Regions from separate parts of the Mesorhizobium sp. WSM1293 genome, predicted to be linked through region 1. Evidence: predicted binding sites of a transcription regulator. Region 1 holds the regulator's gene; the other holds the start of a gene.
What was found. The regulator HrcA, encoded in region 1, represses chaperone genes, less so after heat shock. The targets are predictions, from matches to a motif close to GTTAGCACTCNCNNNNNGNGAGTGCTAAC.

Region 1 (10,602 bases):
AATGCGAGGCGGACGAAGCGACAGGTGGCGAACATGGGGTGGTGGAAAAGCGTGAGCATGGTTCCGCGATGATAAAGCGCACTGGCGAATCGCAGGGCGCACCGGTAAGTCTTGGCCGCCCGGTTAGCGGGCCGTCAGGGTGTTGCGACCTATAGGGGGACTTCAACGCCATGACAAGCAAGCCCTTCTGTCAGCCGTCACGCCAATGCCGAGGTAGCCATGGAAAGCCAGACCATCGTCGAAGCCCTGCTGCTCGGCCTGCTGGAGGGGCTGACCGAGTTCATACCGGTGTCCTCGACCGGCCATATCCTGCTCGCCGGCCATTTCCTCGGCTTCCACTCGACCGGCAAGGCCTTCGAGATCCTGATCCAGCTCGGCGCCATCCTGGCGATCCTCAGCGTTTATTTCCGCCGCCTCTGGAAAATGCTGCTCGAACTGCCGCACGACCGACTGACCAGGCATTTCGTCATCGGCATCCTCATCGCCTTCCTGCCGGCGGCATTCATCGGCGCGCTGGCGCATGATTTCATCAAGACGGTGCTGTTCGAATCGCCAAGGCTGATCTGCATCATGCTGATCATCGGCGGCGTCGTGCTGCTGGTGGTCGACCGCATGAACCTCAAGCCTGTTTATCGCGACGTCGAGCGCTTCCCGACCCGGCTTTACCTGCAGATCGGGCTTTTCCAGTGCCTGTCGCTCATTCCCGGCACATCGCGTTCGGGCTCGACCATCGTCGGCGCCCTGCTTTTGGGCGTCGACAAGCGCGCGGCCGCTGAATTTTCCTTCTTCCTTGCAATCCCGACCATGGTCGGCGCCTTCGCCTTCGACCTGTTCAAGAACCGCAACGTGCTGAGCAGCGCCGACCTGCCGATCATCGCCGTCGGCTTCGTCGCCGCCTTCGTCACGGCGCTCATCGTCGTGCGCTTCCTGCTCGATTACGTCTCGCGCAAGGGTTACTCGCTGTTCGGCTGGTGGCGGCTGGTGGTGGGCGGTGTTGGGTTGGTGGCGTTGATGATCTGGGGGTGAGGAGTGTTCCGCGTAGCGGCCCTCACGCTTCGTCCCACGGGCTCCGCCCGTGGATGACGAATGAAGGAGGGCTGCCCCCTCTAACTCTTCCCATAAAACGCGTTCTCGACATGCACCGGCCAGCGCCAGGGCAGCACCGCGACCATGTCGAAGCGCATCGACAGTCTGCCGTAGTCCGCTTGGCGCGAGAGCCAGATGTCGGCCGCGCCTTCTATGCGACGTTCCGATTCGTGGCCGATCGCCTCCATGGCTTCCATCAGCGACCGGCGCGCCTTGACCTCGACGAACAGCACCAGATCGCCGCGCCGTGCGATCAGGTCGATCTCGCCGAAGCGCGTGCGGTGACGGCGCGCCAGGATCCGGTAGCCCTTCAGCATCAGCGCTGCCGCCGCCAGCCATTCGCCGCGATGGCCGCGCCGATAGGCTTTTTGGCGGCTGGCGCTCGGGCGTTCAGCCACCGTCGCTTTCTCCCGAAGCATCCTTGAGTTCCAGTAATCGCCGATAGAGCGCCTGTTTCTGGCCGCCGGTCATCTTCGCGGCTTCTGCCGCCGCCTTGGAGGCCGGCATTTCGGCGGCAAGCGACAGAAGCAGACGGTCGATGTCGGCGGGCTCGTGCGCCCTGGCCTCGGCCGGAGCGACGCAGACGACGATCTCGCCCTTCGGCGTATCGGCCGCAGCATAGTGGTCGGCCAGCGCCTGAAGCGTGCCGGTGCGCATCTCCTCGAAGGTCTTGGTCAACTCGCGGCCGATCGCGGCTTTTCGCTCGCCGCCCAGCGCTTCGACCATGGCACCGAGGGATTCGGCCAGCCGGCGCGGCGATTCGAAGAAAATCAATGTCGCCGGCACGGCTTTGAGTGCCTCCAGCCGCGTCAGCCGCTGCCCTGATTTGACCGGCAAAAATCCGGCGAACATGAAGGCATCGGAGGGCAGGCCGGATGCGGTCAACGCCGCGAGCGGCGCCGATGGGCCGGGGATAGGCACGACGCGAATGCCGTGGTCGAGCGCCTCGCCGACCAGCCGGTAGCCGGGATCGGACACCAGCGGCGTGCCGGCATCGGAGATCAGCGCCACGCTCTGTCCGGCCTGGAGCGCCGCGATCAGCTTCGGCCCGGCCTCGCCGGCATTATGCTCATGATAGGCTGTGGTGCGGCGGCGGATGCCATAACGGTCGAGCAGCACGCGCGACACCCGTGTGTCTTCGCAAGCGACGATGTCGGCGGCGGCCAGCGTCTCCAGCGCGCGCAGCGTGATGTCGGCGAGATTGCCGATCGGCGTCGCCACCAGATAGAGCGCCGGCTCCAGCGGCCGGGCCGCGATCTCGGTCTGCCCGACCACATAGCTGCGCTTGCCCGTCTCTGCGGTCACTGACGACTTCTCCATTCAGCCCTGTTTGGCACGGCTGACGCGGGCTTGCAAAAGCTGATGCCGATGTAGGGAATTCGCCTTTCCTTTGCCACAGTGGGGAACCAAACCGGCGTTGGCAGATTAGCCCCCTGATTCCGGAGGAGGACAGGATGGACAGCCTCAAGATACAAGACGCTTTCGAACCCTACTATGCCGGCCGCAACCGCGTTGCCACCCCCAGGGACAAGCGCCCGTCTGCCAAGACCGAGCACAGCCTGACCGAAGAGCGCGTCGCCGGCACCTTGCCGACGAACGTCAGCCTTTCCGACAACAAACCCGACAGCACGACGGAGCACTGACCGGACGATGCCCAATCGCTTCGATATCTTCATCACCCGTCTTGAAACGAAGAACGCACGCCATGGCGCGCAACTACCCTCGATAGGCGACCAGCACAGCACCCGCCGCGATAAGGGCGACGCCAAGCCAGTTCGCTCCGGACAACCGCTCGCCGAGAAAGGCCGCGCCAAACACCGCCACAAGCACGACGCTTAGCTTGTCGATCGGCGCCACCTGCGCCGCATTGCCGATCTTCAGGGCGCGAAAATAGCAGAGCCATGAAGCGCCGGTCGCCAGACCGGACAGGGCGAGGAAAGCCCAGGTCTTTCCCGAGATCGTAGCCGGCGACTGGAATTGGCCGCTGGCGAGCAGGATGGCACCGAGCACGATCAGGATGATGATCGTGCGGATGAAGGTGGCGAAATCGGAATTGATGTTCTCGATGCCGACCTTGGCGAAGATCGCCGTCAGGGCAGCGAATGCAGCCGAGAGCAGTGCCCAGAATTGCCAGGAGGATACGGTCAGGTTCATGCGGGTGGCCTTCGCGGATGGCGTCTTAACCGAGATACCGCGAAACGCGTGCCTTCAGAAGGCCAATCAACTCCAGATCCATGAATTCATAATTGTCAGGTATGTCGAGGCAGATCACACGCGCCTTCTTCAGGCTGGCCCTGAATTTCTTCTGCAGCTTGGTGCGGTGCGCCTTTTCCATGACGAAGATGATGTCGGCCCAAGCCACCAGCTCATGCGTCAGCGGCGTGTCGGCATCGTGGTTGGTTCCGGCCGAGGCCACCTCGATATCACGGCGCGTTGAAAACACCTGTTCGGCGGTCGGGCTGCGCAAGCGGTTCTGGCTGCAGACGAAAAGGACGTTCTTCAAGGGTTAGCGCGCCAGATCGGCGACCACCGCGTCGAGCACGATCATGCCGGCGGCCGTGGCGCGCAGGCGCGCATTGCCGATCGGCGCCACCAGCCCTTCGCCCTGCAGCATCGACAGCCGCGCGCTCGACAGGCCGCGCCCGGAGAACGCCTCGTAGCGGGAGAGATCGATGCCTTCGGCCAGCCGCAGGCCCATCAGCAGGAATTCGTCGGCCTCTTCCGAGCGCGTCAGGATCTCGCCGCCGGTGACGCCATGGCCCTTGGCCTCGACCAGATTGGCCCAGGTTTCCGGCATCCGCTCGGCGATTGTCACCGTGCGGCGGCCGTTCTCGACGAAGCGGCCATGCGCGCCCGGCCCGACGCCGACATATTCGCCATAGCGCCAATAGGTCAGGTTGTGCCGGCTCTCGGCGCCCGGCCTGGCGTGGTTGGAAATCTCGTAGGCCGGCAGGCCGTGCGCCGTGGTGATCTCCTGCGTCAGCGCATAGAGGTCGGCGGCATGGTCGTTGTCGGGGATGACGAATTTCTTTGCCGCATGCAGCGCGTGGAAGGGCGTGCCTTCCTCGATGGTCAGCTGGTAGAGCGACAGATGGTCGGCGGCATGGCCGATCGCCTGTTCCAGCTCCGATGCCCAAGCCTCCGGCGTCTGGCCGGGGCGGGCGTAGATCAGGTCGAAGGACAGCCTTGGGAATATTTCCCGCGCGAAGCCGATGGCGTGCAGGGCCTGTTCGACATTGTGCAAACGGCCGAGGAAGCGCAAATCCTTGTCGTTCAGCGCCTGCACGCCGAGCGACACGCGATTGACGCCGGCTGCCCGGTAGCCGCGAAAGCGTTCGGCCTCGACCGAGGAGGGATTGGCCTCCAGCGTCACCTCGATGCCGGCAGGCACCGTCCAGTTCTTCGCCACGGCGTCCAGAACCCTGGCCACGGTTTCCGGCTTCATCAGCGAGGGCGTGCCGCCGCCGAGAAAAACGCTGGTCACCTCGCGCGGCCCGGTGCGCTCGCGCATCGTCGCCAGTTCGGCCTCGAAGGCGGCGGCAAAGCGCTCCTGGTCGACCGGCTGGTGGCGAACATGGCTGTTGAAGTCGCAATAGGGGCATTTGGCCGCGCAGAACGGCCAGTGGACATAGACGCCGAAGCCGGGCGTCCGGTCGAGCAGCATGCTCATGCCGAGCCCAATCGAGCTTGGGCGAATTTCTGGAAGGCGCGGGCGCGGTGCGACAGCGCCGTGGCCTGGCCGGGCTTCCAGCCATGCTTTTCCTCGGCGCTCATTTCGCCGAAGGTTTTTTCGAAGCCATCGGGCAGGAACACAGGATCGTAGCCGAAGCCGAGCTCGCCGCGCGGTGGCCAGACCAGCGTGCCCTCGGCCTGGCCGCGATAATATTCCGCCTCGCCGTCGGGAAACGCCAGGCAGATGACGGCGACAAAGCGTCCCTTGCGCTGCTCCGGCAAGGCGGCGCCGACCTCCTGCAGCGCCACTTCGGTGCGTTGCATGGCCATGCCGAAGTCACGCGAACCGTCCGGGGTTTCGGCCCAGTTGGCGGTGTAGACGCCGGGCGCGCCGTCAAGCGCGTCGACGCACAGGCCGGAATCGTCCGACAACGCCGGCAAGCCGGTCGCCTTGGCGGCGGCGAGCGCCTTGATGTAGGCGTTCTCCTCGAAGGTGGTGCCGGTCTCGTCCGGCTCCGGCAGGCCATACTCCCTGGCCGACTTCGCTTCGAAGCCGAACGGTCCCATCAGGTCGGCGAATTCGCGCAGCTTGCCCTCATTATGGCTGGCGACGACGATCTTCTTGCCATCGAGAGAATGCATCAAAGGCCCCAGATTCTTGGCTCGGCGAATTCGATCGAATTGCCCGAGGGGTCGCGTATATAGATCGAACGGCCGCCCTGCGGCCACTCGAATTCGCTCTCGATGGCGATCTTCTTTGCCTCGAGATGGGCTTTCCAGCCGGCGATTTCATCGGCGGTCGCCGTAAAGCAGAGATGACCTTGGCCGACCGCGCCGTGCGGCGGCACCGGCAGCCTCGCGCCGGGCGCCGGCGGGATTTTGGTTGCCTCGGCGTTGAAGACGAGCAGCACGCCGGGGCCGCAGCGGAAGAACAGGTGCCTGCCGTCGACCTTGCCGAGGAGATTGAGGCCGAGGATGTCGGTGTAGAAGGTTTCGGCGGCGGGCAGGTCTGTGACGTAGAGGGCCGATTCCAGGATGGCGGAGGGTGTCACGAGGCGCCCCCCTCTGGCCTGCCGGCCATCTCCCCCTCAGCTGGGGAGATTGGCAGCTTCTGCATTGTCGCGCACCCTACAACGCCGGAGATTGGCGAAGCCCTAGACGACATCCGATCTCCCCACTTGAGGGGGAGATGGCCGGCAGGCCAGAGGGGGGCGCTCAGGCTCGACATCTAAAAACTAAGCCACTGCCATCTGCTGCAAACTCACCAACCGCTGGATGCCTTTCTTGGCCAGGCCCATCAGGTCCGCGAACTGCTCCTCGGAGAAAGGCTCGCCCTCGGCGGTGCCCTGGATCTCGACGATGCCACCCTTGCCTGTCATGACGAAATTGGCGTCGGTGCCGGCCGCGGAATCCTCGATATAGTCGAGGTCGATGACCGGCTGGCCGTCATGGATGCCGCAGGAGATCGCCGCGACATGGTCCTTCAGCACCTTGGCGACGCTGGCCATCTGGCGCGCTTCCATCCAGCGCAGGCAGTCATACAGCGCCACCCAGCCGCCGGTGATCGATGCGGTGCGGGTGCCGCCATCGGCCTGGATGACGTCGCAGTCGACGGTGATCTGCTGTTCGCCCAGCGCCTGCAAATCGACCACGGCGCGCAAGGAGCGGCCGATCAGCCGCTGGATTTCCAACGTGCGGCCGCCCTGCTTGCCGGCCGAAGCCTCACGGCGCATGCGCTCGCCGGTCGAGCGCGGCAGCATGCCGTATTCCGCCGTCACCCAGCCCTTGCCGGAGTTGCGCATCCAACCCGGCACTTTTTCCTCGAGGCTGGCCGTGCACAGGACATGCGTGTCGCCAAACTTCACCAGGCATGAGCCTTCGGCATGCTTGGAGACGCCACGCTCGAAGGAGATGGCACGCATTTCGTCGAATTGGCGTTTGGAAGGGCGCATTCAGGGCTGCTTTCTTGTCATTTTTCGGAATCTTGGCCGGCTTGTAACCGCATGGGACGCGTGGCGCAAAGGAAAATGGCCTGACGATCGGACACAGACACCGGGTTGCGCGGGTGCAGTGTAAGTCTATATCCTTGGGCCGGAGGTTTTTGGCCGTATGACCAAGGCAGTCGATCCGAGTTCGCAGTCGCCCGCGCTTCAGTCGCCAGTATTCCAGGCGCTCGACATGCGTTCCCGCGACATCTTCCGGCGCATCGTCGATTCCTATCTCAGGGACGGTGAACCGGTGGGATCGCGCAGCCTGTCGCGTATCCTGCCGTCCTCGCTGTCGCCGGCGACCATCCGCAACGTGATGAGCGACCTCGAGCATCTCGGCCTGATCTACGCGCCGCACATTTCGGCCGGCCGGCTGCCGACACAGGCCGGCCTGCGTTTCTTCGTCGATGCCTTCATGGAGCTTGGCGACCTTTCCGACGAGGAGCGCCGCGCCATCGAGGCACAGGTGCGGGCGTCCGGCTCCGGTGCGACGCTGGAGCACATGCTGACCGAGGCCAGCCAGATGCTGTCGGGCATGTCGCGCGGCGCCGGCCTGGTGCTGGCCGCCAAGAACGAGGTGGCGCTGAAGCACATCGAATTCATCCAGCTTGAGCCGACCAAGGCGCTGGCGGTGCTGGTGTCGCAGAATGGCGACGTCGAGAACCGCGTCGTCGACCTGCCCGCCGGCATCACCGTCTCGCAACTGCACGAGGCCTCGAATTTCCTCAACGCCCATATACGCGGCCGCACGCTTGCCGAGGCGCGGATCGAGATCGCTCGCATCAAGGAAGAAACCAGGGCCGCGCTCGACACGCTGTCGCAGGACCTGGTGGAGAAGGGGCTGGCGGTGTGGGCCGGTGCCGACAGCGGCCTGCCGGCACGGCTCATCGTGCGCGGGCGTGCCAATCTGCTTGAAAACGTCACCGCCCAGGCCGACATCGAGCTGCTGCGCCATCTGTTCGAGGACATGGAGACGCAGGACGGGCTTATCCAGCTGCTTGACCTCGCCGAGCAGGGCTCGGGTGTGCGCATCTTCATCGGCTCGGAAAACAAGCTGTTTTCGCTGTCGGGCTCGTCGCTGGTCGTCGCCCCCTATCGCGACAAGGATGCCCGCGTCGTCGGCGCGCTCGGCGTCATCGGCCCGACCCGGCTGAATTACGCGCGCATCGTCCCAATGGTCGACTATACGGCGCAGTTGATTTCACGCATGCTGCGCTGAGCTGATCCAACCGAGGAGACGACGATGGCGCTCGAAGAATTCAAGGCCCGGATCAGCCTGCTGCTCGAGGAGATGGTCAACCAGCCGGAAGACCAGCACGAGATCCAGGAGCAGCTGCGCGAAAAGCTACGGGAAATGCGCGCCATGGGCTTGCCGCTGCCGGCTGACCTCGTCGAGTTGGAAAAACGCCTCGACGACGATTTCTACGCCGCCGGGACCTGAACCGGGAAACCGCAAGCTTCCTTCACCTCATCGTGTGCCGTGGAACGATCGACGAAACCGCTCGTTCCTGTTTTCACGCCCGAACATTGGAGGACCGAATGATGCGTTTTGCCGGCCCCGCACTTTCCGCCGCACTGTTTGTCTCGACCGCTTCATTCGCCCAGCAGGCGGACGAACCGGTGCTGAAAGGCGCGGCTGCCTTCGGCGACTGGCGAGCGGACAAGCCGGGCACCCGCCGGCTGATCAGACCGGATGATCTGCCCAAGCCCAATGCCACCCGGTCGACCTCGAACAGCGCCGGCATCGCGGACATGCCGGCAGACGCGAAGCTGCAACTGCCGCCGGGTTTCTCGGCCGAGCTGGTTGCATCGGGCATCGACAATCCACGCGTCGTACGCGTCGCACCGAATGGCGACCTGTTCGTCGCCGACAGCAAAGCCAACCAGGTCCGCATCTATCGCCTCGCCGAAGGCCGTGCGAAGCCGGCGCAGGACGGCATCTTTGCCGGCAATCTCAACCGGCCCTATGGCATTGCCTTCTATCCGCCGGGCGCTGACCCGCAATGGGTCTATGTCGCCAACAGCGACAGCATCGTGCGCTTTGCCTACCGCAATGGCGACCTGAAGGCCTCCGGCGACCCGGAAACCATCGTCGGCAACATCCCCGCCAGTCATCACTGGACCCGCGATATCGCCTTCTCGCCGGACGGCAAGACGCTTTACCTTTCGGTCGGCTCGGGATCGAATGTCGCCGAGGACATGGGCCGGGAGCCGAGAGGCGGACTCGATGCCTGGGCGAAATCGCAGCCGCTGGGTGCAGCCTGGGGTTCTGAAGACGGCCGCGCCGACGTGCTGGCCTTCGATCCCGATGGCAAGAACGGCCGCATCTTTGCCGCCGGCTTGCGCAACTGCTCGGGTATGACTGTGCAGCCGGCGACGGCGCGCTGTGGTGCGTCGTCAACGAACGCGATGCGCTTGGCGACAATGTGCCGCCCGAATACGCGACCGTGGTCAAGGAGGGTGCTTTCTATGGCTGGCCCTGGTACTATATCGGCAACAATGAGGATCCGCGCCACAAGGGTGAGCGCCCCGATCTTGCCGGCAAAACGACCGTTCCCGATGTGCTGATGCAGGCGCATTCGGCGCCGCTCACCATCGCCTTCTACGAGGGGAAGAGCTTTCCAGCTGAATACAAGGGCGATGCGTTCGTCGCTCTGCACGGGTCATGGAACCGCGGCAACAGGACCGGCTACAAGGTGGTGCGGTTGCTGTTCAAGGACGGCAAGCCGACCGGCGCGTATGAGGATTTCATCACCGGCTTCGTGGTTTCCAACGGTGAGGTCTGGGGCCGGCCGGTCGGCGTGGCGATTGCGAGCGACGGTGCGCTGATCGTCAGCGAGGACGGCAACGGCACGATCTGGCGTGTCACCCATGGCGACGGTCCATCCTGATCTGCTCAGGTAACGCAGGCCCCCTCACCCGGATTGCCAACCGAATTGCGAAGAGCAATTCGGGACAATCCGACCTCTCCCCTCGGGGAGAGGAGTCAGCAGACGCTGGCGCCCGTCTCTTCTCCCCTCGGGGAGAAGGTGGCCGCGAAGCGGCCGGATGAGGGGGCTTCGTAAGGCGAGCCCTCGATATCTGGTGCAATAGAATCCGGCCCCAGGGAATTCAATCTTGGCCTGTCCCATGCAATAAAACGCTCTGATCCGAGACCAGTGCCATGCCCCTTACCGGATTCCTCGCCTATAGTGCGGCCCTCGGCATCGCCGCCGCGATTCCTGGTCCCGGCATCACCGCGCTGGTCGCCCGTGCGCTCGGCTCAGGCTTCCGATCGTCGCTGGCGATGTCGTTTGGCCTGATGGTTGGCGACATCACCTATCTGACCGCCGTGGTGCTTGGCCTCGCCTTCGTCGCACAATCCTTCGGCATGGTTTTCCTGGCCATCAAATGGCTCGGCGTCGCCTATCTCGCCTTTCTCGGCTGGCGCTTCTGGAACAGCGGCATCACGCCCGAGACCGTCGAGGCCGGAAAAGGCAAGGGCGGCTTGCTGTCGAGCTTTGCCGCCGGCCTGACCGTTACCCTCGGCAATCCGAAGACGATGATCTTCTATCTCGCGATCACGCCGACCATCGTCGACCTGAAAACCATCACGCTGGCGGATTACGGCATCCTCGTCGCGCTGACCGTTGTCGTGCTGTTGGTGGTGCTGGTGCCGTATCTGGCGCTGGCGGCCAAGGCGCGCTGGTTTCTGAAATCGCCCCGCGCGCTCAAGGCGCTGAACCGCACGGCGGCCGGCTTCATGGTCGGTGCTGCTGCAGCGATTGCCGCTCGGCAATAGAAAGCTTTCGGCCAAAGCATTTCGCAAACAGGCCTTTGCGAGAAATGCTTTTCCGGGACGGCACGGTTTTAGACA
Region 2 (10,602 bases), on a different contig from region 1:
GGTGGCGTTCAGCGCATCGTCGATGCGGTCCTTCTTTTCCTTGACTTCCGACTCGGTGACGCCGCCGACGCGGATGACGGCAACGCCGCCGGCGAGCTTGGCCAGCCGCTCCTGCAGCTTTTCCTTGTCGTAGTCTGACGTCGTCTCCTCGATCTGGCCCTTGATCTGAGCGACGCGCGCCTGGATGGTCGCCTTGGTGCCGGCACCGTCGATGATCGTGGTGGTGTCCTTCTCGATCAGCACGCGCTTGGCGCGGCCGAGCATCTCGATGGTGACGTTTTCAAGCTTGATGCCGAGATCTTCCGAGATCATCTGGCCTGATGTCAGCACGGCGATGTCTTCCAGCATCGCCTTGCGGCGATCGCCGAAGCCAGGCGCCTTGACGGCCGCGACCTTGAGGCCGCCGCGCAGCTTGTTGACGACCAGCGTCGCCAGAGCCTCGCCCTCGACGTCCTCGGAGATGATCAGCAGCGGCCTGCCGCTCTGCACCACCGCTTCGAGGATCGGCAGCATCGCCTGCAGATTGCCGAGCTTCTTCTCGTGGATGAGGATGTAGGGCTCTTCCAGCTCGACGCGCATCTTGTCGGCATTGGTGACGAAATAGGGCGAGAGATAGCCGCGGTCGAACTGCATGCCTTCGACGACGTCGAGTTCGGTCTCTGCGGTCTTGGCTTCCTCGACGGTGATGACGCCGTCATTGCCGACCTTGTCCATAGCCTTGGCGATCATCTCGCCGACGCTGGCATCGCCATTGGCGGCGATGGTGCCGACCTGCGCGATCTCGGCCGACGACTTGACCTTCTTGGCGCGCGCCTGGATTTCCTTGACCACGGCGGAAACCGCCTGGTCGATGCCGCGCTTCAAATCCATGGGATTCATGCCGGCGGCGACCAGCTTGGCGCCTTCGCGCAGGATCGAGGCGGCCAGCACCGTGGCGGTGGTGGTGCCGTCACCGGCGAGGTCGTTGGTCTTCGAGGCCACTTCGCGCACCATCTGGGCGCCCATGTTCTCGAACTTGTCGGCAAGCTCGATTTCCTTGGCGACGGTGACGCCGTCCTTGGTGATGCGCGGCGCGCCGTAGGCCTTGTCGATGATGACGTTGCGGCCCTTGGGGCCGAGCGTGACCTTCACCGCATTGGTGAGGATCTCGACGCCGCGCAGCATGCGGTCGCGCGCGTCGGTGGAGAATTTGATTTCCTTGGCAGACATGATTTTTATCCAGTACGTTCGGAGAAAATAAGGTCAGGCAGCTTTCTTGGCGGCCACGGTCTTGTCGGTTGCAGCGGTCTCGCCCTTGTCGATGATGCCAGTCTCGTCCTTGTCGATGACGCCCATAATGTCGGCTTCCTTCATGATCAGAAGGTCCTCGCCGTCGATCTTGACCTCGGTGCCCGACCATTTGCCGAACAGGATGAAGTCGCCGGCCTTGACGTCAAGCGGAACAAGCGCGCCGTTTTCGTCGCGTGCGCCAGGGCCGACAGCGATGACTTCGCCCTCCTGCGGCTTTTCCTTGGCAGTGTCGGGGATGATGATCCCGCCCTTGGATTTGATATCGCCTTCGGCGCGACGAATGACGACGCGGTCGTGGAGTGGCCGAAATTTCATGGGAACTTTCTTTCTGGGGGCCGGCACAGGCGGCCACGCCCCTCCTCTATAGACGCGTTGGCACTCGATAGATAGGAGTGCCAAAAATTATTCGCGTACCAAATTAAATATTCAAAAGTATTATTTCAGCTGGCCGTTTCGTGATATCCGCAGAATGTCAAATAATTCAAAAGATTGAATTTTGCCGATCGAGTGCCTATTTATCGGACAAGTTCACTTTCACGATTTCAGGCACAAGGGAGATTTCTTCGATGGCCGAAGGCAATCAGACGATCATGGAAAAAGCTGAAGCCCGCTTTGTCGACAAGCAGAAGAAGACAGCGGAGAAAAACAAGGCGACCGCCGAATATATGTCCGAGGCAAGAGCCAGGGAGATCAAGACGGCAAGGCTGAGGGAGCTTCGGCTGGCCAAGGAAGAGGCTGATCGTGTCGCCGAGGCCCTGAACCCGACGCCGAAGAAGAAGCGGGTGACCAAGAAAGTCACGGAGGCCAAGACATGAGCCTCACCTTCCCCAACCGCAGCCGCAGCTATGACGAGGCGGGCCAGCGCATCCGTTTCGTCGGCCATGACGGCATGTTCCAGATCTCGTTCTCCGTCGCCGCCGACGCCATGGCCAAGATGCGGCCGGGAACCGCGGCCGATGAAGCCGGTTATCTCCAGACATTCGACACCGAGAGCAGTGCCATCCGCGAGGTCGCGTCGAAGGCCTACGACCGCACCCACAAGAGCATGTATGTTCTGACGGCGTCCGATTTCGGCTGATCAGTCCATTGCATGTCGCTCAAAACGACGATTAAAGATCCATCCCCTCGACCATCGCGCGTATCTTCGCAGCCTTTTCGAAATGGTCGAGGCGGTGGGTTCTGATCCACCATTCGGCGGCTTCCATCAGGAGTTCGGGGTTGTCGTTTCTGTTGGCGAAAAACGCATAGAACGACACGCCGACGCCGGCCCCCTTCTCGGAGATCTTGCGGTCGCAAATCTCCAGTATCTTCTGCTTCAGGCTGGCTCTCACGGGAATCCCTTGATTTGCGGTGCGGCAGGCTTCCGCCGGCGGGCCGCTACGGATCAGGCCTTGCGCTCGGCCCGTTCGCGGCGTTTGACATCGCGGACATTCATCTGCACGACCATGTCCTCGGCCTCGCGCGGCCCCATCCCGACCATCACCTTTTGCCGGACCACCGCAGGCTGGCCGGTGAAGACATCGATGATGCTCCAGCTCTGGGGAAGCTCCATACGCAGCGTGTAGCGGTTGGCCATGCCGGTCAGCCTTGCATCGTGAAAAACACGGCGCCCAGGATCAGCACCGTCCAGGCGACGACCGACAGTTTCAGCACCATGCCGCCATGCACGGCCAGAAGCTTCCGCAGGTGCGACACACCTGCCGACGAGGCCGGTGCCGCCGCCAGGGCGGCAGGGGCCTTAAGGCCAAGTTTTCCAAAGACGGGCAGCAGCGACGGTTCACGCACGAAAGGCCTCGAATGTCAGGGAAAAGCGAAGCAAGAACGCTCGGCTCCCTTCCATACCACTCTTTTCGCGCGTGCCGGCATGCCAAATGCAAGACAGGACTGCTTTAACGTCCGGTCCGCACCGCCTTCGTAACGCACAAATCTATTCGTGGGGACTGACTGCCCTTGGGGCAGATTGGGACTGCTGTTCGACGCGAAATTTTGGAGGCCTCGCCTCGGAATCGAACCGAGGCTTCAGAGATTTGCCGTCTCCAGCGTAGCCGCTCCGCCACGAGGCCATGGCTGTTGAAGTAGCGGCCAAATATTTACGGAAAGGTTAATCCCGAGGGACTGTTCAGAATTTTCGGCACGATCTTCAGACCGTCCGCCAGCACATATTGCGGCCAGGTTTGCTGCCCGGCAGCGCCAACCCCTTTGCCGGACCTCGCATCCCGCGCACGCTGCGATCCTTCACGCCTCAAGCGGCAGCCCGCCCCGTCTCGACCGAGGGCCTCCAGCACTGCGACTGGCGCTCTTCCCCTGAGCTAAGTGCTGCCGGCGCTGCTTTAACCCGCGTTTGCATTCGAAGGAAGAGAGCAGAGGCCCAACCAGCTTTTCCCTTGAACGGCGATCCAATCTGGTCTAGCCTCAGCTGAGAAAAGGTTTTCTCAAACAATTTCAGTCGGGCTCGGCCACCTGCCGGGCCTCTTTCAGATCGGTAAGAGAAAACCTTTTTCCAACTAAGGACTCTCGGCGCGATGCCATCGGACGATCTGCCTGTTCCGGTCTTTTCCAAGCCAGTCACCTTGCGTGACGTGGCCGCGCAGGCCGGAGTCAGCGTCGCTACCGCATCCAAGGCGCTCAACAGCCAGGGCCGGATGACAGCCGAGACGCGCGAACGCATTCGCGAGACCGCCCGGCGGCTTGGCTTCCGGCCCAACAGCCTGGCGCAAAGCCTGCTCCGACGCCGCAGCTTCACCGTCGGCCTGCTCACCAACGATACCTATGGCCGCTTCTCGCTGCCGCTGATGTCGGGCATTTCGGACGCGCTGGTCGACAATGGCGTCTCGGTGTTCCTGTGCAATGTCGAGGAGGATCCGCGGCTGGGCCAGATGCATGTCGACGCCATGCTCGACAAGCGCGTTGACGGCATCATCGCCACTGGCAAGCGCATCGATCGTCATCTGCCCGTCGACCTCTCCAATCTGCGCGTCCCGGTGATCTATGCCTTCACGCAGCCCGACCCCGACGCCGTTGCCTTCGTCTCGGACGATGTTGGCGGCGCCCGGCTGGCCGTCGAGCATTTTTGCCGGCTTGGCCGCAAGCGCATCGCCCACGTCACCGGGCCGGCGAGCTTTGCCGTGGTGCACGCGCGCGTTCAGGCTTACCGCGACGTGCTCGCCGAAAACGGCCTGACGGTCAGCGAGCCGCTGCTCGGCTCCTGGTCGGAAGCCTGGGGTCACCAGGCGATTGCGCAACTGTTCGACGGCAAAAGCGAAAGGCCGGACGCGGTCTTCTGCGGCAACGACCAGATCGCGCGCGGCATCATCGATGCTCTGCGCGAACGCGGCCTCGACGTACCCAGGGATGTCGGCGTCATCGGTTTCGACAATTGGGAGATCGTGGCCGAGGCGACGCGCCCGCCGCTGACCTCTGTCGACATGAACCTGGTCGCGCTCGGGCGCGAGGCCGGGTTGACCCTGCTTTCGCTGGTCGGCGGCAAGCCCGCCGCGCCCGGCATTCGAAAACTGCCGTGCCGGCTGGTGGTGCGGCAGTCATGCGGCCATCCGCCGGGTGGCTGAAAACGAAGCGCCGCGCAATCGGCGCCAAGCCGCGGACCGCGGCCAACCTTGGAGGAGGAGAACATGAGGAACCTGATTGCCAAACTGGCCCTGGCCGCTGCCGTTCTGGGCGGCGGTCTCGGCACTGCCGCCGCCGAGACGGCCAACATATGGGTGCGCGCCGACGGTTCGAATTTCATGCCGAGGATCGTCGATGCCTACAACAAGGCGCACACCAACCAGGTCAAGCTCGATATCATCCCCAATGCCGAGATCATCCCCAAATACGGTGCCGCGGCCGCCGGCGGCACAGCGCCCGACGCGCTGTCGCTCGACCTGATCTACACGCCCTCCTTCGCCGCAGCCGGCCAATTGGAGGACATCACCGACTGGGCAAAGTCCCTGCCCTATTTTGCCAGCCTGTCGCCGGCGCATGTGAAGACCGGCACCTACAAAGACCACATTTACGGCCTGCCCTTCTCCGCCGACGCCTCGGTGCTGATCTGGAACAAGAAGCTGTTCAAGCAGGCCGGCCTCGATCCCGAAAAAGGCCCGGCCAACTGGGCCGAGATCGCGGCCGATGCCGAGAAGGTCAACGCGCTCGGCGGCAACATCAAGGGCTTCTACTTCTCCGGCAATTGCGGCGGCTGCAACATCTTCACCTTCACGCCCCTGATCTGGGCGTCTGGTGGCGACATCCTGAGCGAAGACGGCTCGAAGGCGACGCTGGACAGCCCGCAGCTGCGCGGCGCCATCGATCTCTACCGCTCGATGGTCAAGAAGGATCTGGTACCGGCAGGCGCACAGACCGACACCGGCGCCAATTTCTTTGCCGCCTTCGCCGCCGGCAATATCGGCATCTCGCCGTCCGGCGCCTTTGCCATCGGCGCGCTCAACACCCAGTATCCCGACATCGATTACGGCGTCACCTTCCTGCCGGGCAAGGACAGCGGCTGGTCGTCCTTTGCGGGCGGCGACAATTTCGTCGTCACCAAGGGCACCACGAAACTGCCCGTGGTGAAGGAGTTCCTCGACTTCGCCTATTCGCTCGAGGGCCAGACCATCCTTGCCAAATACGGAAGCCTGCCGGTGCGCGGCGACATCGCCAAGGACGCGTTGAAGGATCTCGATCCGCGCTACCAGATCGCCGCCGAAGCCATGGCCAAGGGCAAGACGCCCTATTCGGTGGTGTTCAACGACCTGATCAACTCCGCCAACGGCCCGTGGACGCAGATGATCAACGAGGTCTTCTTCGGCGACGATGTCGATGGCGCGATAGCCAATGCGCAGGAAACGATGCAGTCGATCATCGACCAGGCGCCGCAGAAGTAGCGGACGCCTGCCGGCCGCCCGCCTGTCTCCCTGGGCGGGTGGCCGGATACCGCATCGCCAACGGCAGGGCTATCGCGTTGAGAAAAGACCCCCTCATCCGGCCGCTTCGCGGCCACCTTCTCCCCGCTGGGGAGAAGAGGCTGGCACCATCCCCGGCAACCTCCTCTCCTCGGGGAGAGGTCGGATTGCCCCGAATTGCTCTCTTCAATTCGGTTGGCAATCCGGGTGAGAGGGTTCTTTGCCAATGTCCCAATAGCACCGAGCGCGCAGCCATGACCGTCATCACCGCAGCAACCCCTGCCCCGCCCCGCGCCCGCAAGGTCGCCAGCCGCCACCAATGGATCGGCCTGCTCTATGTCGCGCCGGCTGTCGCGCTGGTCGTCGTCTTTTTCCTGATCCCGCTCGGCATGACGGCGTGGATGTCGCTGCACAACTGGCCCCTGATGGGCGAGCACAGCTTTATCGGCCTCGGCAACTATGTCGCCATCCTGCGCGACACCCGGTTCTGGAACGCGCTGCGCTTCACCGCCTACTACACCGTGATCGTCACCATCGCGATCTTCGTGGTGGCGTTTCCGCTGGCGCTGTTCGTCGAGCGGCCGCGGCCGCTGACCAATCTTTACCGGACGATGTTCTTCATGCCGGCGGTTGTCGGCTTTGCCTCGGCCAGCCTGCTCTGGTCATGGCTGTTGAACGTCGATTCCGGCCTGTTCAGCCCGGCCGCCTACGACCTTGGCCTGATCGACAGGAAGTTCAACCTTTTGGCCACCTTCCAGCCGGCCTTCTGGTCGATCATCGCCATGGTCGTCTGGAAGGTCGCCGGCTTCACCATGATCATTCTGATGGCCGGCCTGCAATCGATCCCGCAGGATCTGCAGGAGGCGGCCGTCATCGACGGCGCCGGTCCGTTCGCCAGGTTCAGGGCGATCACTTTGCCGCTGATGCGCCGCACGCTGGCGCTGGCCCTGATCCTGTCGGTCGCCGGCTCGATCCTCGCCTTCGACCAGTTCTACATCATCCTGCGCGGCGGCCCACGCAACCAGACGCTGACGGCGGTCTACTGGATCTTCAACCAGTCCTTCGTGTCGTTCAAGCTCGGCTACGGCGCGGCTTTGTCGATGGTGCTGCTGGTGATCCTGGTGGCGCTCAGCCTCGTCCAGCTGTGGCTGCTGCGCAAGCCGGAGGGGCTCGACTGATGGCGCAGGCCGCTTCCCGCAACCGCCGGCTCTTGAGCCGCATCGGCGAGCATTCGACCGGCATCGTCGCCTCGGTGCTGTTTGCCGCGCCGATCGTGTGGGCGGTGCTGTCGGCGTTCAAGCCGGCGGCCGAAGCGCGCCTGCCGCCGCTGCCGCCCTGGCCGACATCAGGCTTCTCGCTGGAGAACTACGCCACGCTCAACAGCTTCGGCGACGGGCTGTGGGTCTCGGCGCAAAACAGCATCTACGTCTCGGTGATGACCGTCGTGCTGTCGGTCGCCGTCAGCGTGCTGGCCGGCTACGGCTTTTCGCGGTTCCGGTTTCCGTTCAAGGACCTGTTCTTCATCCTCATCCTGTCGACGATCATGATCCCGTTCCAGTCGATCCTGACGCCGATCTTCCTGGTGCTGACCAAGCTTGGCCTGCACAACACGCTGACCGGCCTGGTCGGCGTTTATGTGACGCTGCAACTGCCGTTCTCGATCTTCATGATGCGCAACGCCTTCGACGCGGTGCCGCGCGAGATCGAGGAAGCCGCCCGCATGGACGGTGCCGGCAATCTCACCATGCTTTGGAAGGTGATGCTGCCGCTGGTCTGGCCGGGCGTCGTCACCATCGCCCTGTTTGCCTTCCTCGGCGCCTGGAACGAATTCCTCGCCGCCCTCGTGCTGATGACCGATCAATCCAAATTCACGCTGCCCGTGATGATGACCGCACTGCAGTCGGGCCGCTTCGGCGCCATCGACTGGGGCGCGGTGCAGGCGGGCGTCACCGTGATGATGGTGCCGTGCCTCATCCTGTTCCTGGCGCTGCAGCGCTTCTACATCCGCGGCCTGATGGCCGGGGCCGTCAAATAGAATGGAGTAAATTCATGACCGCATCGCCATCCGCAAAAACCGGGAAACCGAAGCTCGCCTTCCGCCCGCTGCCGGTGCCGCAGGTCGACGTGCACGGCTTCTGGGGCGATCGCGCCGACGCTGTCGCCGCCCGCACCGCCGATATCCTTTACGAGCGCTGCGTGGAGGCCCGCATGCTGGAGCAGATCGATCCGGACCGTCCCTCGCCCGGCATAGTCATCCCCTTCCACTCGCCCTCTCCCGACGAAGCCGACCGCCAGGGCGCGGAATTCACCGGATCGACGGTGACCACGCAGATGTTCTGGGATTCCGATCTCGGCAAGACGATCGAGACCGCGGCCTATTCGCTTTACCGGCGCAAGAATCCCGAACTGGAGAAGAAGATCGACGCCGTCATCGACATGTATGGCAGGCTGCAGCAGGAGGACGGCTATCTCTCCAGCTGGTACCAACGCATCCAGCCCGGCAAGCGCTGGACCAATCTGCGCGACTGCCACGAGCTCTATTGCGCCGGCCATCTGATCGAGGGCGCGGTCGCCTACTACCAGGCGACGGGAAAACGCAAGCTGCTCGATATCATGTGCCGCTATGCCGACCACATCGCGTCGGTACTCGGCCCGGAGCCCGGCAAGAAGAAGGGCTATTGCGGCCACGAGGAGATCGAGCTGGCGCTGGTCAAGCTGGCCCGGGTGACCGGCGAGCGGAAATATATGGAGTTGGCCAGATACTTCATCGACCAGCGCGGTCAGCAGCCGCATTATTTCGACGAGGAGGCCCGCGCCCGCGGCGCCGACCCGAAGGCCTATCATTTCAAGACCTATGAATACAGCCAGTCGCATATCCCGGTGCGAGAACAGAACAAGGTCGTCGGCCATGCTGTCAGGGCGATGTACCTCTATTCCGGCATGGCCGATATCGCGACCGAATATGGCGATGATACGCTGCGAGCAGCACTCGACCTTCTGTGGGACGATCTCACCACCAAGAGTCTCTACATCACTGGCGGACTGGGGCCGTCGGCGCACAATGAGGGCTTCACCAGCGACTACGACCTGCCCAACGAAAGCGCCTATGCCGAGACCTGTGCGGCGGTCGGCTTGGTGTTCTGGGCCAGCCGCATGCTCGGCATGGGGCCGAACGCGCGCTACGCCGACATGATGGAACGCGCCCTCTACAACGGTTCGATCTCGGGCCTGTCGCTCGACGGCTCGCTGTTTTTCTACGAGAATCCATTGGAAAGCCGGGGCAAGCACAACAGGTGGAAGTGGCACCGCTGCCCGTGCTGCCCGCCCAATATCGGGCGCATGGTCGCCTCGATCGGCAGCTATTTCTACAGCCTGGCCGACGATGCGCTGGCCGTCCACCTCTATGGCGACTCGACCGGGCGCTTCGATATATCGGGCGTCCCGGTGAGCCTGACGCAGGTCAGCAGCTATCCCTGGGACGGCGCCGTCGACATCATGCTCGAACCGCGGGCGCCGGTCGAGTTCACTTTGCACCTGCGCATTCCCGCCTGGAGCGCCAGTGCCGGGTTGAAGATAAACGGCGAAGCCATCAGACTGGCGGATATCACCAGCGACGGCTACGCCGCGATCAAGCGGACATGGAAAAAGGGCGACAATGTCCGGCTCGATCTCGAAATGCCGATCGAGCGGCTTTATGCCAACCCGCAGGTGCGCCAGGATGCTGGCCGCGTCGCGCTGTCACGCGGCCCGCTGATCTATTGCGTCGAGGCATCAGACAATGACAGCCAGCCGCATCGCCTGACGCTGCCGCGGACGGCCACCATCGAAGCGCAGCACCGGCCGGAACTTCTCGGCGGCGTGGTGACGCTGTCGACCGCGGCACTTGCCGATGTCTCCGACGGCTGGCAGGACGGGCTCTACAGGCCCGAGCCGCCGGCCACCGCCGAGACGCGCCTGACCGCCATTCCCTATTTCGCCTGGGACAACCGCGAGCCCGGCGAGATGCTGGTATGGCTCAGGGACGGCTGAGTTGGGACGTCAGCCCGATCTCCACGGCCACCAGTTCCTGCAACCGCCACAGATTGCGGTCGCGGATGCCGCAGGCTTCGAGGTGGCGGATCGTCTCGAAAAGATATTGCGCGCCCGAGCCCCAATGTCCGACGGCGGTGGCCAGCGTCGCCGCGATCGCCTGGTTGTCGAGCTTGCCTGCATAACGCGGATTGGCGGGATCGACGACGAAGCCGAGCGCGCGATACGGACCCCGTTCGGTCCTGACCTGCAGCCAGCGCGGCACGTTGACGGCGGGCAGGATGGTCATTTCGCGGCGCAGCAGCGCTTCGAGGTTAGCCGCCACCGGCTCCGCGATCTCGAACACCATGCCCTGGCACTGGCCGCCGCGATCGAGCGCCATCATCAA

Region 2: a site for HrcA is predicted at 1,662-1,690, ahead of M729_RS01000000134635 (co-chaperone GroES). Genes of this name have one in related genera too.

What each region holds. Positions count from the first base shown of each region.
Region 1 is NZ_AZUV01000004.1:380,572-391,173, forward strand. It holds gene M729_RS0107355 (glutathione S-transferase family protein) at 1-59, opposite strand, end outside; gene M729_RS0107360 (undecaprenyl-diphosphate phosphatase) at 220-1,026, shown strand; gene M729_RS0107365 (YraN family protein) at 1,107-1,484, opposite strand; gene rsmI (16S rRNA (cytidine(1402)-2'-O)-methyltransferase) at 1,477-2,406, opposite strand; gene M729_RS0107375 (hypothetical protein) at 2,541-2,729, shown strand; gene M729_RS0107380 (EamA family transporter) at 2,803-3,240, opposite strand; gene M729_RS0107385 (low molecular weight protein tyrosine phosphatase family protein) at 3,266-3,589, opposite strand; gene hemW (radical SAM family heme chaperone HemW) at 3,593-4,756, opposite strand; gene rdgB (RdgB/HAM1 family non-canonical purine NTP pyrophosphatase) at 4,753-5,400, opposite strand; gene M729_RS0107400 (VOC family protein) at 5,400-5,810, opposite strand; gene rph (ribonuclease PH) at 5,994-6,710, opposite strand; gene hrcA (heat-inducible transcriptional repressor HrcA) at 6,868-7,965, shown strand; gene M729_RS0107415 (hypothetical protein) at 7,990-8,187, shown strand; partial or broken gene M729_RS01000000134750 (sorbosone dehydrogenase family protein) at 8,286-9,637, shown strand; gene M729_RS0107425 (LysE family translocator) at 9,910-10,527, shown strand.
Region 2 is NZ_AZUV01000001.1:885,339-895,940, forward strand. It holds gene groL (chaperonin GroEL) at 1-1,209, opposite strand, end outside; gene M729_RS01000000134635 (co-chaperone GroES) at 1,243-1,605, opposite strand; gene M729_RS0104515 (hypothetical protein) at 1,857-2,105, shown strand; gene M729_RS0104520 (DUF1488 domain-containing protein) at 2,102-2,368, shown strand; gene M729_RS0104525 (DUF6500 family protein) at 2,400-2,621, opposite strand; gene M729_RS0104530 (hypothetical protein) at 2,675-2,866, opposite strand; gene M729_RS0104535 (hypothetical protein) at 2,872-3,075, opposite strand; tRNA gene M729_RS0104540 (tRNA-Cys) at 3,278-3,353, opposite strand; gene M729_RS0104545 (LacI family DNA-binding transcriptional regulator) at 3,813-4,856, shown strand; gene M729_RS0104550 (sugar ABC transporter substrate-binding protein) at 4,920-6,167, shown strand; gene M729_RS0104555 (sugar ABC transporter permease) at 6,440-7,363, shown strand; gene M729_RS0104560 (carbohydrate ABC transporter permease) at 7,363-8,220, shown strand; gene M729_RS0104565 (glycoside hydrolase family 127 protein) at 8,235-10,214, shown strand; gene M729_RS0104570 (gamma-glutamylcyclotransferase) at 10,201-10,602, opposite strand, start outside.